DNA from 2 places in the Erwinia pyrifoliae DSM 12163 genome. Region 2 is predicted to be linked to the other one. Evidence: predicted binding sites of a transcription regulator. Region 2 holds the regulator's gene; the other holds the start of a gene.

Region 1 (8,511 bases), 1.3 Mb from region 2:
CATCACGCAGCGCCAGCGCAATCTGTTTGGCGATGGTTTCACGCGACACATCTTCACGCGGGAATGACCAACACAGGATGGTTACCGGACCGGTGAGCATGCCTTTTACCGGCTTGTCGGTCAGTGACTGAGCATATTTCGCCCATTCAACGGTGATGGCTTCCGGGCGGCTGACATCACCGATGATGACGGGTGGTTTCACACAGCGTGAACCGTAGCTCTGTACCCAGCCATTCTGCGTAAAGATGAAGCCGTCAAGGTGTTCGCCGAAGTATTCCACCATGTCGTTACGCTCCGCTTCGCCGTGCACCAGCACGTCCAGCCCTAAGCGCTCCTGCTCGACGATAGCCTGCTTGATGTGCTCCGCGATGCCGGTACGGTAGCGGGTGCCGTCCAGACGGCCCTGTTTGAAGTCGAGGCGCAGCCCACGAATTTCAGTGGTTTGTGGGAAAGAGCCGATGGTGGTGGTTGGCCACGCCGGTAGCTGGAAGCGCTGACGCTGAGCTTCAGCACGTACCTGATAGCTGTTCTTACGCAGACTGTCCTGCGGTGAAATCGCCGCCAGGCGCTGGCCTACGGCGGCATTATGCACGCGGGTAGAGTGCTGACGGGCGCGAACTGGCGCACTCCATGCTTCCAGTGAAGCCGGGTCATTATTGTTCAGCGCGTTGCTCAACAGGGCCAGCTCAGAACACTTCTGCAGGGCGAAGGCAAACCAGCTCTTCACTTCTTCATCCAGGCGGGTTTCCACGCTCAGGTCAATCGGGCTGTGTAGCAGTGAGCAGGAAGAACCAATCCACAGCTGTTTACGCTGTGCAACCAGCGGCTGCAGGCGTTCAAACCAGCTGCTGAGATCCGCACGCCAGACGTTACGGCCGTTAATCACACCAACGGACAGCAGCCAGTCTGCCGGCACTTTGCCGTTCAGCAGGCTGATATCATCTTTACCGTGCACCAGGTCAACATGCAGCCCCTGCACCGGCAGCGCGCTGATGGTATCAAGGTTCTGGCCAATGCTGTCAAAGTAGGTGGTCAACAACAGTTTAGTCTCCCCCTGAAGCGCGTCATAAGCAGGTTTAAAGGCAGCCAGCCATTCGGCAGGCAGTTCCAGCGCCAGCGCCGGCTCGTCAATCTGCACCCATTCGATATCGCGCTTAGCCAGTTCCGCCAGCACCTGCTGGTAGACCGGCAGAATATCTTGCAGCAGGCTAAGGCGGTCAAACTGGTCGCCCTTCACTTTACCCAGCCACAGATAGGTCACCGGGCCAAGCAGCACGGGTTTCACTTTATGGCCCAGCGCCAGCGCTTCGTCGACTTCATCCAGCAGCTGAGTCCAGGTCAGTTTAAACTGCTGGCCCTGCACAAACTCCGGCACCATGTAGTGATAGTTGGTGTTAAACCATTTGGTCATTTCTGCCGCAGCGGCGGGTTCACCGCTCGGTGCGCGGCCACGGCCTAAGCGGAAAAGGGTATCAAGGTCAACTGAACCATCTTTGTTCTGGTGACGTGCCGGAACGTTACCCAGCAGCAGGCTGGTGGTCAGTACGTGGTCGTACCAGGCAAAGTCACCTACCGGCAGCAGATTCACGCCAGCGCCTTGCTGCTGCTGCCAGTGACGGGCGCGCAGCTCACGTCCTACTGCCAGCAGTTCTTCCTGAGTGCTGTTACCCGCCCAGTAGCTTTCCTGCGCTTTTTTCAGTTCGCGCTGCAGGCCGACACGGGGGAAGCCGAGAGTATGGTTCAGAATAGTCATCAGTTGTGCCTCTTTAAATTAATCGTTAGCTGAACACGTCCTGATTCGCTCGATATTCATTTGGACGTCCAGATGTTTACACCGCTATAATCCGCAGGTACTGTATTAACCACAAGCGCAAAATATTCACTGTCGATGTGAAGGACTCTCATGATCGAACTCAAACACCTGCGAACGCTTCAGGCTCTGCAAAATACCGGCTCGCTGGCCGCCGCTGCCGCCCAGCTTCACCAAACGCAGTCGGCGTTGTCACATCAGTTCAGCGACCTGGAACAACGTCTGGGTTTCCGACTGTTTGTGCGTAAAAGCCAGCCGCTGCGTTTAACGCCACAAGGGGAAGTCCTGCTACAGCTGGCTGAGCAGGTATTGCCACAGATACAGCAGGCGTTACAGGCCTGCCACGAACCGCATCAAACCACGCTGCGTCTCGCCATTGAATGCCACAGCTGTATTCAGTGGCTGACTCCGGCGCTCAACGAATTCCGTCAAAGCTGGCCACAGGTGGTGATGGACTTTAAATCCGGCGTCACCTTTGACCCGCAGCCAGCCTTGCAACAGGGCGAGCTGGACGTCGTTCTGACATCCGATATTCTGCCGCGCAGTGGGCTGTTCTATTCGCCGATGTTCGATTTTGAAGTGCGTCTGGTCTTGGCTCCCGACCATCCTCTGGCGCAAAAGGCGACGATCTCTCCGGAAGATCTCGCCAGCGAAGTGCTGATGATCTACCCGGTGCAGCGTCAGCGCCTGGATATCTGGCGTCATTTCCTACAGCCTGCAGGCGTCAGTCCGGCGCTGAAAAGCGTGGATAATACCCTGCTGTTAATTCAGATGGTTTCAGCCGGAATGGGTATCGCTGCCCTGCCTCACTGGGTGGTGGAAAGTTTTGAACACCAGGGCCTGGTGGTCACTAAAGCGCTGGGCGATGGCCTGTGGAGCCGGCTGTATGCCGCAGTTCGCGACGGTGAACAACGTCAACCTGTCATTGAGGCGTTTACCCGATCCGCGCGTCAGCACGCATGCGATAATTTACCACGGGTACGCAATGCGTCACGTCCCGGAACGCCCCTCCCTTCTGATCACCGTGTCTGAGTCAACCGTCGGCATTTAGCTGGCGGCTGTTTACCGGGATGCAGCTTCGGGAATGAAGGGGTATACTGCGCGCACTGCAACAGTTTCACTGAAGAGAGTTTTTATGACCAATAATGACGTCCTGCGCAGCGTGCGATACATGCTGAATTTAAGCGATGCGAAAGTTGTAAGCATTCTGGCGCTGGCAGAGAGCGAAGTCACCGAAGCCGAAGTGCACAGCTTCCTGAAAAAAGAGGATGAGCCAGACTATCGCCCCTGCCCCGATGTCATCATGGGTTACTTTCTTAATGGCCTGATTTTTGAGCGCCGTGGCAGAAGCGAGGACGCACCCGCCCCTTCCATCGAGCGCAAAATGACCAATAACATCATGATGAAAAAACTGCGCGTGGCGTTCAATCTGAAAACCACTGATATCATCGAGCTGTTAAAAAGCGCTGATTTTGCGGTAGGTCAGTCAGAAATTGGGGCGATCTTCCGCAAGCCAGGACACAAAAACTACCGTGAATGCGGCGATCAGATCCTGCGTAATTTCCTTAAAGGCCTGACGATGAAAATCCGCCCGGCTAAAAAATAAGCGCAATATTCTGTCACTGATTAACGTCATCGTATGGCGTTAATCATTTTCGCTTGTCCACACAAACTCCCTGCCTGCAAAGCATTCCTTTTAGAACAAAACCACTCATCAAACGAAACCATAAAGTTTGCCCGCGCAATTATCGTGACAAAAATCACAAAACAGCATTCAATCAAGACGATATGCGGCCTTTTAATGACACAGATAGTGTCATAAAAATGTAACATTTGCGCCCTTCTTCACAGTCAAATTCCCTGGTACTCCCTGGTCTGTGCGCGGAATGAAACATGATGGCCCCTCACGGCAGCATGTTGTTCCTCTGCGCCACATTTCACCAGGAATGTCAGTCTCTGAGCCTCGGGAGGCTTAAATGTTAAGCATATTCAAACCCGCCGCGCATCAACCCCGCGTTGATGGCTCCCGCGTCGACCCGCTCTACCGCAAGCTGCGCTGGCAGATCTTTCTGGGCATCTTCTTCGGTTATGCCGCCTACTATCTGGTGCGTAAAAATTTCGCGCTGGCGATGCCTTACCTGATTGAACAGGGTTTTTCACGCGGTGACCTCGGCTTTGCGCTCTCGGGTATTTCTGTCGCCTACGGATTCTCTAAATTTATTATGGGCTCGGTTTCTGACCGTTCCAACCCACGCGTATTTTTACCTGCCGGACTGATCCTTGCCGCCGTGGTAATGCTGTTTATGGGCTTCGTGCCTTGGGCAACATCGAGCATTATGGTGATGTTCGTGATGCTGTTTCTGTGCGGCTGGTTTCAGGGCATGGGCTGGCCCCCCTGTGGGCGCACCATGGTGCACTGGTGGTCACAGAAAGAGCGCGGCCGCATCGTATCAGTATGGAACTGTGCGCATAACGTTGGCGGCGGTATTCCTCCGTTACTGTTCCTGCTGGGCATGGCCTGGTTCAACGACTGGAAAGCCGCGCTGTATATGCCTGCCTTTGGCGCTATCGTGGTGGCCATTTTCGCCTTTGCGCTGATGCGTGATACCCCGCAATCATGCGGCCTGCCGCCGATTGAGGAGTACAAAAATGACTATCCGCCTGATTACGACGAAAAGCATGAAGAAGAGCTTACCGCTAAGCAGATTTTTAAGCAGTACATCCTGCCCAACAAGCTGCTGTGGTATATCGCGCTGGCCAACGTGTTTATCTATCTGTTGCGTTACGGCATCCTCGACTGGTCGCCGACCTACCTGAAAGAGGTGAAACACTTCACCCTTGATAAATCTTCATGGGCTTACTTTTTCTATGAATACGCCGGTATTCCCGGCACCCTGCTATGCGGCTGGATGTCGGACAAGGTATTTAAAAGCAATCGTGGCGCGACCGGGGTGTTCTTTATGGTGCTGGTGACCATCGCCACCGTGGTGTACTGGATGAATCCGGCCGGAAACCCGGGCGTGGACATGGCCTGCATGATGATTATCGGCTTTCTGATTTATGGGCCGGTGATGCTGATCGGCCTGCATGCATTGGAGCTGGCGCCAAAGAAGGCGGCGGGCACTGCGGCGGGGTTCACCGGGCTGTTTGGCTATCTGGGCGGTTCAGTCGCCGCCAGCGCCATCGTCGGTTACACCGTCGACGGCTTCGGCTGGAATGGCGGTTTTATCATTATGGTCGGTGGCTGTGTGCTGGCGGTTATTTTGCTCATTCTCACCATGCTCAGTGAGAAGAAACACAAGGAGCATCTCCGCGCAATTTAACGCGACAACAGGCATAGAATAAACTCTCTGCCTGTTAAATCCGGTTGTCAGGCCGGCGGCAGACGTCACTCGTCGGTACAGAGCACTTACCGATTTTCTTAAACGTCAAACAGTCGGCGCAGAGTGTGCGGCACCGCCTGTTCGCCATTTGAACCAATCACCTCCAGTTCTGGCAGTACATCCTTCAGCCGCTGATGAGCGTTACTCATGATGTAACCTTTGCCCGCCATACTCAGCATCTCTTTGTCGTTCATACCGTCACCAAAAGCGATGCACTCGCGCAGCGAATAACCCAGGGATTTTGCTACCGCATCCAGCGCGTGGCCTTTTGATACGCCACCTGCCATCACTTCCAGACAGGTTGGCAGCGAGAAGCTGACGTTTACCCGATCGCCCCAGCGCGCTAACAGCGCCTGCTCCAGCGGCATGAGCAGTTCAGGAATGGCGCAGGTGAAAAAGACTTTGCTGATGCCATCGGCGGCCAGCTGCCCCGGCTGATAAATCTGGTAGGCGAAGTCAGACTCCTGGAAGAAATCCATTTCATCGGGGCGATGGCGGTTGAGGAACCACTCTTCATCCCGGTAAACATTGGTGTAAATATCTGCATGATGATGCTGCATGGTAAACAGCTCGTGCGCGATATCTTCGTCAAGATTATGGCTGAACACCCGCTCACCGGCGGTGTTGTGCACGCGCGCGCCGTTAGAGGTGATCATCCAGGCGTCAATGCCGAGGCTGTCGCGCATCTGCGCCACGTCAATATAGTGACGTCCGGTGGCGAAGATAAAATGAAAACCTTTAGCGGTCAGCAGCTGCAGCGTTTCGCGGGCGTAGGGGGAAAGCGTGTGGTTTGGCAGCAGCAGCGTGCCGTCCAGGTCTGAAGCAACAATACGGTACATAACACCTCTGGTTAATGTTGGCTGGCGGGAAGCGCCCACCAATCACTTAATTCTGGCCATTCAGGCATGGCGGGCAAAAAAGGCGAGGACGGCTTCAAGCGCCACTGCGCGCATCCGATCCTTCTCAAACAGGATCTCATGATGCGCACCCTCAATAATCATCGGCTTGCCACCCTCACAGGGCCGACCCGCCGCCAGCATCGTCTGGCAGAACAGATCCTGAGCGCGGTTGTCGACGACCTTATCGTCGGCGGCCTGTAGCAGCAGCAGCGGGGTGGCGATCTGTTCAGCCTGGCGCAAAACGCTTTGCCCGGCGCGCACGCCTTCGCGCACCCAGTGATAGGTCGGGCCACCAACGCGGATGCCGGGATCGTCGGCATAAAAGCGCACATTGCGGCGATAGCGTTCGCGGCTGTGCGTCAGATCGTTTACCGCAAACGGGCGCGCACGCCACTTGCCGGTTCCCAGCGCATAATCATCGCGCACCGTTGGGCGCTTTTCCGCCCAGTTGAGAATGCGGCGCGCCATCCATAAAGGCATCGGTAGAAAAAGACCAAACATCGGCGAAGCCAGCGCCACCGCAGCAAAGGCCGCTGGCTGTCGTACCAGCATCAGGGCGAGGATCGCCCCGCCCATCGAATGCGCCAGCGCGTAGCGATGGCGATAGTCACGCGTGACGATCTGTTGTAAAAACAGCGTTTCCAGATCGTCAACGTAGTCTTCGAACGCCACGACGTGCCCACGATGTGAATCCTTCAGCAGCCTGCCCGATCGCCCCTGCCCGCGATGATCGATAATGAAAATGTCATATCCACTATGGAACAGGTCGTAGGCCAGCTCCGGGTATTTGACATAGCTTTCAATGCGCCCCGGACACAATAATATAACCTTGTCATGCTGCGGTGAGATGAAGCGGACGTAGCGGATCGGTACGTCTGCCACCCCGGCAAACTCGCCCTCTTCGCGCTGCTTCCAGAAATCCAGCAACGGGCCGGTAGCAAAAGCCGCAAAGGCTTTTTCACGCGTTAACCAGCTTTTCTGGTGCAGTTCCATCAGGCGTTTTCCACAAAGGGTACTTCTCTCAGCAGGGACAGAGTTACCCGTAGCAAGGCGTTAGACAATAACGTATTGTGTCACAATCGAGCGTTTTCCGGGAGTTTTACCATGACGACTGAATGGTGGCTGGCCTATCTGTTAACAACCCTCATCTTAAGCCTGTCGCCGGGTTCTGGTGCTATTAATACCATGAGCACCGGCATCAGCCACGGTTATCGCGGCGCTGTCGCCTCTATTGCTGGCCTGCAGGTGGGATTGTCGCTGCACATCGTGCTGGTCGGTATCGGGTTAGGCGCGCTGTTCTCCCAATCGCTGCTGGCCTTTGAGATCCTGAAATGGGCCGGGGCGGCTTATCTGGTGTGGCTGGGCATTCAGCAGTGGCGATCTGCCGGAGCCATTGATTTGAACGCGCTGGCCGCAGCGATGCCGCGCCGTCAGCTGTTTAAACGTGCGGTGATGGTGAACCTGACCAACCCGAAAAGTATCGTCTTCCTGGCGGCACTTTTCCCGCAGTTTATCCTGCCACATCAGCCGCAGGCCATGCAGTACCTGGTGCTGGGGGTAACCACGGTGGTAGTCGATATCATTGTTATGATGGGTTACGCCACGCTGGCAAGACGTATTTCAGCGTGGATTAAAGGCCCGCATCAGATGAGGTTACTGAATCGCATCTTCGGCGGCCTGTTTATGGCGGTAGGCGCCTTGCTGGCCTCAGCAAGACGAATTGCCTGAATAAAAAAAGCAGGCTGCGCGCCAGCAGCCTGCTTTTTCGTGACCTGCGCCGCAGAGATTACTCTTCGTCACCGCCGTCGATATGTTCTTTAATCATCAACAGGAACGGCTTGCCAAAGCGCTCCAGCTTTTTGTGCCCGACGCCGTTAACACTCAGCATTTCTGACGCGGTGATCGGCATCTGCTCTGCCATTTCAATCAGCGTTGCGTCGTTGAATACCACGTACGGCGGAAGATTATCCTCATCAGCAATCGCCTTGCGCAGTTTGCGCAATTTGGCAAACAGCTTGCGATCGTAATTGCCGCCGAAGGATTTCTGGCTGCTGCTGCGTGTTTTCACGCTCACCAGGCGCGGCACGGCCAGCAACAGGGAGACGTCACCACGCAGCACCGGACGAGCCGCTTCGGTTAACTGCAGTGCCGAGTACATAGCAATATTCTGCGTCACCAAACCGAGGTGGATCAGCTGGCGCAGCACGCTGGTCCAGTGTTCATGGCTGAGATCGCGACCTATTCCGTACACCGGCAGCTTATCGTGCTGCATATCTCGAATACGCTGATTATTGGCACCGCGCAGGATCTCAACGATATACCCCATGCCAAAGCGCTGACCCACGCGATAGATGCAGGAAAGCGCTTTTTGCGCTTCGAGCAGGCCGTCGTAGCGGCGCGGTGGATCGAGGCAAATATC
Region 2 (8,511 bases):
TCGTCCAGCTGCAGATAGCGGCAGCCTGCATCGTAGAATGCCTGAATCGCATCGCGCCAGGTTTGTGCAAGGTCGTCGAAATAGACGTCCAGATCCGGATAAACCTGCGCATCAATCACCTGACGACCGCCGCGAAAATGCAGCACGCTGGGGCTTGGGATAGTCATTTTTGCCACTGCATCCCCGCTGATGCTTTGCAGGAAGCGGAAATCCTCTAACATTGGATGATGGCTGAAACCCAGTTTCCCGGTAACCTTCACGCCACGCGCCTTAGTCTGCACGCCGTTAAACTGAATGCCCTGCTCTGTTTCATAACGCTCTACGCCATCCAGACCGTCAAAGAAGTCGAAGTGCCACCAGGCGCGACGAAATTCCCCGTCGGTAACCACCTGCAGGCCGCTGGCTCGCTGGCTGGCAACCACTTTACGGATCTCTTCATCTTCAATGCTGCGTAACGCAGCCGCGTCAATGTCACCAGCGGCAAACTGCTGGCGCGCCTGCTTTATTGCCGCCGGGCGCAGAAAGCTGCCAACCACTTCGGCGCGATAAGATACGGATGTTGTCATGTCGGCTCACTCCTGGCCTGCACTCGGCCGCATAATTGCGTTACGCAATAGTTGCGCTGGGTTAATTTAGACTTCTGGACATCTAAATGTCTGTTGCTCACAGTGTCATGAGATTCTCCCCGTCGCAAACGAGGAAATTTCAAGGTCAGTGAGAAAAGTTCATTATGCTAAAAAAGACGGAGGATGACGGGCAACAAACGGGTTTGTTTTTGAGAAAAGGCCGCTTAAGGGCAGCGCGGAAACCACATCACTGCTGCAAACTCACGATATTATTGCGCAATCATCGCCAGTGCCTGCTCCCTTTGCGCTTCAGATAAGGGCAGATAGCCAGCCCGACTGACCAACGCCTGACCCGCATTTGATAGCGCCAGGCGGAGAAATGCGGCGCTAAGCGGCTCCAGAGGTTTGCCCGGCGCTTTATTAACATAGATGTAGAGCGGACGCGCATAGGGATAACGCCCGCTGCGGATATTTTCAGCCGTGGGCGCAACCCAGTTATGATCATCCCGCGCCACAGGCACCACTTTAACACCGCTAAGATGAAATCCGGCGCTGGCATAGCCTATGCCGTTCAGCGAACCGGCCACCGCCTGCACCACCGCCGCAGAGCCGGGATATTCGCCAACATCATTGCGTAAATCACCGTTGCACAACGCCTGCTGTTTGAAAAAACCCCAGGTACCGGAGGCGGAATTACGGCCAAATCGCTGGATGCCGCGCTGCGCCCAGCCGGGCTGAGTCAGCTGCAAATCCCCCCAGGTTCTGGGGGAAAGCCCCCCTCCGCAAAGTCGGGTGACGGAGAAAATAGCATCCAGCTGCTGAGCATTCAGTCCGGTTAACGGATTATCCTGGTTCACCACCACCACCAGCGCATCGATTGCCACCGGCACCGCCAGCGGCGGATAACCATAACGATCTGCAAACAGCTGGCGTTCTGCTGCCTGCATCGGCCTGCTCATCGCGCCCAGTTGCGCAGCCCCGGCGGCCAACGCCGTGGGAGCCGTGGACGATCCCGCCGCCTGAATCTGCACATTTACGCCGGGATACTGCTGGCTGAAACGATCTCCCCAAAGCGCCATCAGGTTGCCGAGCGTATCGGAGCCGACGCTGTTCAGATTCCCCGCCAGCATACCCTCTTTGGCATGAGCCAGCATACAGACCAGCAGCAACGCCAGCGCAATGAGATGTTTCATGGTAAGGGTTCCGGGTAATTAACGCCGCCGCTGCCGCCCGGTTCAGCACCAGCCACCACCCTGAGCGGCAGCTGAAAACTGAAGCAGGTTTCCGCTGCGGGCAAGCTGCTGATATTCAGCCGCGTATTATGGTGGCTGAGCGCATGTTTGACGATAGCCAGCCCCAGCCCGCTTCCCCCGGTCTGCCTGGAGCGTGCCTGGTCAACGCGATAGAAACGTTCAGTCAGACGCGGTAAGTGTTCTGGCGCGATGCCGGGGCCGTTATCTTCGACCTTAAACTCGGCTCCCCGGTCGTTGCGTTGCCAGCTGACCACAATCCGGGTGCCGTCGGGCGTGTGATTGACCGCATTATAAACCAGATTGGACATGGCGCTGCGCAGCTGTTCGTCATTGCCATATACGCGTAAATTCGGGTCGCTGTCGAACTGGATCTGCTGACGCCCCTGACTGAGCGTTTCCGCTTCACGCTGCAGTCCCCGCAGCATCGCGGGCACATCGACGATTTCCTGCAGGTCGGGCGACGGTGCCGCCTCAATGCGCGACAGCGTCAGCAGCTGACCCACCAGGCTATCCATGCGTTTCGCCTGTTCCTGCATGGTTTGCAGCGCTTTATCACGCAGACGCCCTTCCAGCACCGGATCATTCATCATCTCCAGGTAACCCTGCAACACCGTTAATGGCGTGCGCAGTTCGTGGCTCACGTTGGCAAAGAAGTTGCGCCGCGCCCCTTCCAGCTGGTGCATTTGCGTTACATCGCGCGCCACCAGCAGCCACTGTCCTTCACTGTAAGGCATGATGCGGAACTCCAGATGGCGCTGGCTGTTCAATACCAGCGTCAGCGGAAGCGCGAAATCCCGCTGGCGCAGATAGCGGGTAAATTCCGGGTAGCGCAGCAGGTTAAGGATATTCTGGCCATTATCTTCCGGCCAGCGCAGCCCCAAACTCTGCTGGGCCAGCCCGTTACACCAGAAAATCGTGCCCTCGTCGGTGGTCAACACCAGCGCATCCGGCAGCGATTCAGCCCCGCTGCGAAATCGCTTAATCAGATGGCCAAGTTCCCGGCGGCGGCGACGGTTGCGCGCCTGCATTTGATACAGGCCGTAGAACAAAGGTTCCCAACTGCCACGTCCGCTGGGCGGGTTCATACTGCGATCCACCCACAGCCAGTGCGACAGGCGCAGAAGATTGTTGAAGTGAAAAACCAGCACGCAGAGCGCGGAAGCCAGCAACAGCCAGGGCAAACCGCCCGCGATGAGTCCGGTAATCAGCGCAGGCAGGCCGGCAAGCAGCAGCTCTAACAGTAATCTCTTCCAGGAGAGGCGTTCCAACACGATTCAGACTCCGTGCGAGCGATCAATAACGTGCAGAGAAACGATAACCTGTTCCGCGAACCGTCTGTACCATACGATCGTGCCCGTTCAGTTCCAGCGCTTTACGCAGACGGCGAATATGAACGTCGACGGTGCGGTCTTCGACATACACGTTAGTTCCCCAGACATGGTTTAGCAACTGCTCACGGCTGTAGACGCGCTCCGTATGCGTCATAAAGAAGTGCAGCAGTTTATATTCGGTTGGCCCCATATCCAGCGGCTGGTTGCCTGACATCACGCGGTGTGAAGACGGATCGAGAGTCAGCCCCTGCATTTCAATCACCTCTTCCACCGCCATCGGCGAAATGCGCCGCATCACGGCTTTAATCCGTGCCACCAGCTCCTTCGGTGAGAAAGGTTTGGTGATGTAATCATCAGCGCCGGCTTCTAACCCACGCACGCGATCTTCTTCTTCGCCACGCGCGGTCAGCATCACCACCGGGATATCGCGCGTCATCGCCTCACGCTTAAGATGTTTAATAAACTGAATTCCGGAACCACCGGGCAGCATCCAGTCCAGCAGAATCAAATCTGGCCAGGGTTCAATCAACAAATTAACCGCGCGGTCATAATCCGCAGCTTCTATCGGTTGATAATCATTTTGTTCCAGAACGAAACACAACATCTCACGGATTGGGGCTTCATCTTCAACCACAAGAATGCGCTTTACCATTATTGCTCCTGCTGCGGTGACCGGTTGTCACGGGATAGGCGACATCAGTATGCGTCAGTTTTATGACACTTTTATGAAAAAAGCACCTGCAAAAAGGGAGATGAAACGAATTAAATATCCGTACGGCTTTATGTTTATAATCATCGCTTCGCGTTTCTGCCTCCGGGGGATCACCATGCGCATCATTCATACTGCCGACTGGCATCTCGGCCAGTTTTTCTACACCAAAAGCCGGGCGGCCGAGCACCAGGCTTTTCTTGACTGGCTGCTGGAACAGGCGGAAACGCAGCAGGCCGATGCGATTATCGTCGCCGGTGATATCTTCGATAACGGCTCCCCGCCGAGTTACGCACGCCAGCTCTACAACCGCTTTGTGGTAAAGCTGCAAACAACCGGCTGTCAGCTGGTGGTGCTGGGCGGCAATCACGATTCGGTCGCCATGCTCAATGAATCGCGTGAGCTGCTGGCCTGCCTGAATACCCGGGTGATCGCCGCCGTCGATGAGGATATCCGTCAGCAGGTGCTGGTGCTGAACCGCCGCGACGGGCAGCCGGGCGCTCTGCTGTGCGCCATTCCGTTCTTACGCCCGCGCGATATCCTGCGCAGCCAGAGCGGGCAGTCGGGGCGCGAAAAACAGCAAAGCCTGCTGGAAGCCATCAGCGATCACTATCAGCGCTGCTGGCAGGAAGCGCTGGCGCAGCGTGATGCGCTGGGTTTGCCGCTACCGATTATCGCCACCGGTCATCTGACCACCATGGGCGTCACCAAAAGCGATGCGGTGCGCGATATCTATATCGGCACGCTGGACGCTTTCCCGGCCGACGGCTTTCCCCCGGCGGATTACATCGCCCTCGGCCATATTCACCGCGCCCAGCGCATTGCCGACAGCGACCATATTCGCTACAGCGGCTCGCCGATCCCGCTCAGTTTTGACGAGCTGGGCAAGGCCAAAAGCGTGATGCGGGTTGATTTCCATGCCGGCAAGCTCGCCGGGGTGACCGAGCTGCCAATCCCGCTGTTTCAGCCGATGCAGATGATCAAAGGCTCCCTGGAGCAGATAGAACGGCAGCTGGCGCAGCTAAAACCGGATGCACGGGGCAAAACCATCTGGCTGGATATTGAAATCGTCACCGACGCTTACCTCAGCGAACCACAGCGCCGCATTGAGGAACTGACCGCCGCGCTGCCGGTTGAGGTGGTGCTGCTGCGCCGCAGCCGCGAACAGCGGGAACAGGTGATAGCGCGCCAGCAGAATGAAACGCTGAGTGAACTGAGCGTTGAGGAGGTGTTTGCGCGGCGGCTGGCATCGGCACCAAATCAGCCCGAGCGCCCGGAACGCATCAGTGCGCTGTTTGCCCAGACGCTGGAAGCGGTGCGCCATGAGGAGCAGCCATTATGAAAATTCTCACCCTGCGTTTTAAAAACCTCAACTCGCTGAAGGGCGAGTGGAAAATCGATTTTACGGCAGAACCCTTTGCCAGCAACGGCCTGTTCGCCATTACCGGGCCAACGGGTGCGGGGAAAACCACCCTGCTTGATGCCATCTGTCTTGCGCTTTATCACAAGACCCCGCGCCTGGGGGGAATTACCAGTACACAGAACGACCTGATGACGCGCGATAGCGCAGAATGCCTCGCCGAGGTGGAATTCGAGGTGAAAGGCGTTGCCTGGCGCGCCTTCTGGAGTCAGAACCGTGCGCGCGCTGCCGCCGATGGCAATCTGCAGGCACCGCGCGTCGAACTGGCGCGCTGCAAGGATAACCATATCGTCGCCGATAAGGCGAAAGAGAAGCAGGATATGATCACCAGCCTGACCGGGCTGGATTTCGAGCGCTTTACCAAGTCAATGATGCTGTCCCAGGGACAGTTTGCCGCCTTTCTTAATGCCAAAGCGAGCGAACGCGCCGAGCTGCTGGAAGAGCTGACCGGCACCGAAATTTATGGCCGCCTGTCATCAGCGGTATTTGAGCGCCATAAAGAGGCAAAGGCGGCGCTGGACGGGCTGCGCGCGCAGGCAGCGGCGATGGATCTGCTGGATGCGGAGCAGCAGCAAACCCTGGCTGACCAGCAGACACAGCTGATAAGCGATGAGCAGGTACTCACTTCACAACAGCACAGCCAGCAGCAGGCGTTACAGCAGCTGCAACAGCTGGAAAGGTTACAGCAGGAGCAGCAGCAGCTTTCCCGCCAGCGCCAGCAGCTCGATGAACAGATAGAGCAGGCAAAGCGGCAGCTTGGCGCGGCAGACCTTGAGCAACAGCAGGCGCTGAAGAACCATGAGGATCATCAGCTGCATCGCCAGCAGCAGGAAACGCTGATCGCCGAACAGGTCATCCCTCTGGATCACCAGCTCGCCACGCTGCAAGAACAGTCTGAGCAGCTGGCCCGCGAGCGAAGTGAGCACCAACAATTGCTGACAGCGCGCCTGACGGAGAGCGCTAAAAACCAGCAGATCCAGCAGGATAAGCAGGCGCAGCAGCAGCGGCTGAACCAGTGGCACGAAGCGCATCCCCATTTTTCTCACTACGGTGAGTATTTACCCCTGTGGCGTGAACGTTTCAGCCAGCAGCAGCAAAGTGAGCAGTCACTTTCAGCGCTAAGCCAGCGGCTAAAGGTTCAACAGCAAACGCTGCAGCAGCAGGAGCTGGCTCACCGGCAGCTTATCCAGCAGGCGGTGCCACTGCAGCAGCAGCTTGATGCGGCGCAGCACAGCCTGAACCAGGCGCAGCAGGCGCTGGCCCCGTTACAACAGCAGCACCCGCAGGAAAGTCTGCGCAACGCGCTGGAGCAGTTTAGCCGTCTGCGCCCGCAACGCCAGCTGCTGGCTACGCTGCTGCCGCAGTGGCGGCAGCTCGGTGAACGCCGCAGTCGGCTAAAGCGGGAGCAGCAGGCGTTAGCGCAACAGATACAACAAAGTAGTGAGCAGTTACAAACCCTGCGCAGCCGCTGGGCAGAGAAACGCCAGCATGAGCAGGACCTGGACAAACGCTGCCGGCTGGAGCAGCGCATTGCTGACCTGGAACAGCAGCGCGCCCTGCTGGAACCGGGCCAGCCCTGCCCGCTGTGCGGGTCAGAAAACCATCCGGCGATTGCCGCATATCAGGCGCTGGAGCTATCGGAAAATCAGCGACGGCTCAACGGCCTGAAAGAAGACGTCCGGGTGCTCGGCGAACAGAGCAGCGCCTGTGGCGCACAGTTAAAGCAGCAGCAGGAACAGCAGCAGCGCCAGCAGCAGGATGACGCCGACCTTGCCCGTCAGGCAACGGAGCTGGAACAGCAGTGGCACAGCGCCGCCTCCGCGCTGGCGCTGGAATTCACCGCCGATCAACATCAGCAGGCCCACGACTGGCTGGCGCAGCAGGAGCAGCAGGAAAGCGAACTTCAGCAGCAGCTGAACCGGCTGGAGCAGGCGATGCGCCACTGCCAGCAGCAGCAGGAGGCGCGGTATCAGCAGCAGCAGGCCTGGCAACAGCTTGAACAGCAAACCGCCCTGTGCCAGCAGGAGATGACGACGTCACGCCACCATTTAAGTGAACAGCAGCAGCAGCTGGAGCAGGACAGGCAGCGCGCACGCCAGCTGCGCAGTGAACTGGCCGCAAGCCTCGCGCCGCTGGAGCTTAAGCTGCCGGAGGACGGCGATTATCCAGGCTGGTTACAGATCCGTGAGCAGCAGTGGCGGCAGTGGCAGCAGAACGCCAGCGAGCTGGCCACGCTGGCACCGGAACTGGCGGCGCTCGGCAGCCGTCAGCAGGCGCTGGAAGAGGAACGGGTGCAGCAGCAGGCACGTATTAACGCGCTGGATGCCCGCAGCCAGCAACAGCAGCAATTGCTGAGCGAACGCCGGCAGCAGCGCCAGCAGCTGTTTGGCGATGCCACGGTAAACTCGCTACGCCAGCAGCTCAACGACGAGTCGGAAAAGCATCTGCAAACCCTGCGCCAGTATCAACAACAGCGGCAAGTGCAGCAGGATCGGATAAATACCCTGACCGGGCAGCATAAATCATTAAATGAACAGTTGACTGGTCTACAGTCGCGGCTTAATGAAGCTGCAAAACACGTTGATCAACCGGAAAACCTGACTGCGCAGCAGCAGACCCTACAGGTCAGCCTGGAGGCGCTCAGTCTGCAATTGCGCGAACTGGCCAGCCAGCAGGGGCAGCTGCGCCAGCAGCTCGAATACGATGCAACACGCCGCTTACAGCAGCAGGCGCTGCTGGCGGAGGTGGCCGCCAATGAACGGCAGATGGAAGACTGGAGCTATCTCAATGATTTGATTGGCTCCCAAAACGGCAGTAAGTTCCGCCGCTTTGCCCAGGGATTAACCCTCGATCATCTGGTATCACTGGCAAATACCCAGCTAAGCCGCCTGCACGATCGCTATCAGCTCCAGCGCAAACCACAAGAGGCGCTGGAATTAGAGGTGATCGACACCTGGCAGGCCGAAACCCGGCGCGATACGCGCACGCTGTCCGGCGGCGAGAGCTTCCTTGTCAGCCTGGCGCTGGCACTGGCGCTTTCCGATTTGGTCAGCCATAAAACCCGCATTGAATCGCTGTTCCTTGATGAAGGCTTCGGCACGCTGGATGCTGAAACCCTTGACAGCGCGCTGGATGCGCTGGATGCGCTTAACGCCAGCGGCAAAACCATTGGGGTAATCAGCCACGTCGAGGCAATGAAAGAGCGCATTCCGGTGCAGATCAGGGTAAGAAA

The links. Region 2 encodes PhoB, which activates phosphate uptake and scavenging genes when phosphate is short. Its sites were predicted from a motif close to CTGTCATAAAACTGNCNNAT; they were not measured.
Region 1: the regulator PhoB is predicted to act here: its motif matches at 3,624-3,643, upstream of glpT (glycerol-3-phosphate transporter).

The regions. Positions count from the first base shown of each region.
Region 1 is NC_017390.1:245,171-253,681, reverse strand. It holds gene metE (5-methyltetrahydropteroyltriglutamate--homocysteine S-methyltransferase) at 1-1,753, opposite strand, end outside; gene metR (HTH-type transcriptional regulator MetR) at 1,904-2,842, shown strand; gene EPYR_RS01155 (YehS family protein) at 2,946-3,416, shown strand; gene glpT (glycerol-3-phosphate transporter) at 3,787-5,133, shown strand; gene yigL (sugar/pyridoxal phosphate phosphatase YigL) at 5,232-6,032, opposite strand; gene pldB (lysophospholipase L2) at 6,093-7,085, opposite strand; gene rhtB (homoserine/homoserine lactone efflux protein) at 7,197-7,820, shown strand; gene recQ (ATP-dependent DNA helicase RecQ) at 7,879-8,511, opposite strand, start outside.
Region 2 is NC_017390.1:2,936,718-2,945,228, forward strand. It holds gene EPYR_RS13370 (cobalamin-independent methionine synthase II family protein) at 1-566, opposite strand, end outside; gene EPYR_RS13375 (PstS family phosphate ABC transporter substrate-binding protein) at 836-1,759, opposite strand; gene phoR (phosphate regulon sensor histidine kinase PhoR) at 1,756-3,090, opposite strand; gene phoB (phosphate response regulator transcription factor PhoB) at 3,113-3,802, opposite strand; gene sbcD (exonuclease subunit SbcD) at 3,978-5,201, shown strand; gene EPYR_RS13395 (AAA family ATPase) at 5,198-8,511, shown strand, end outside.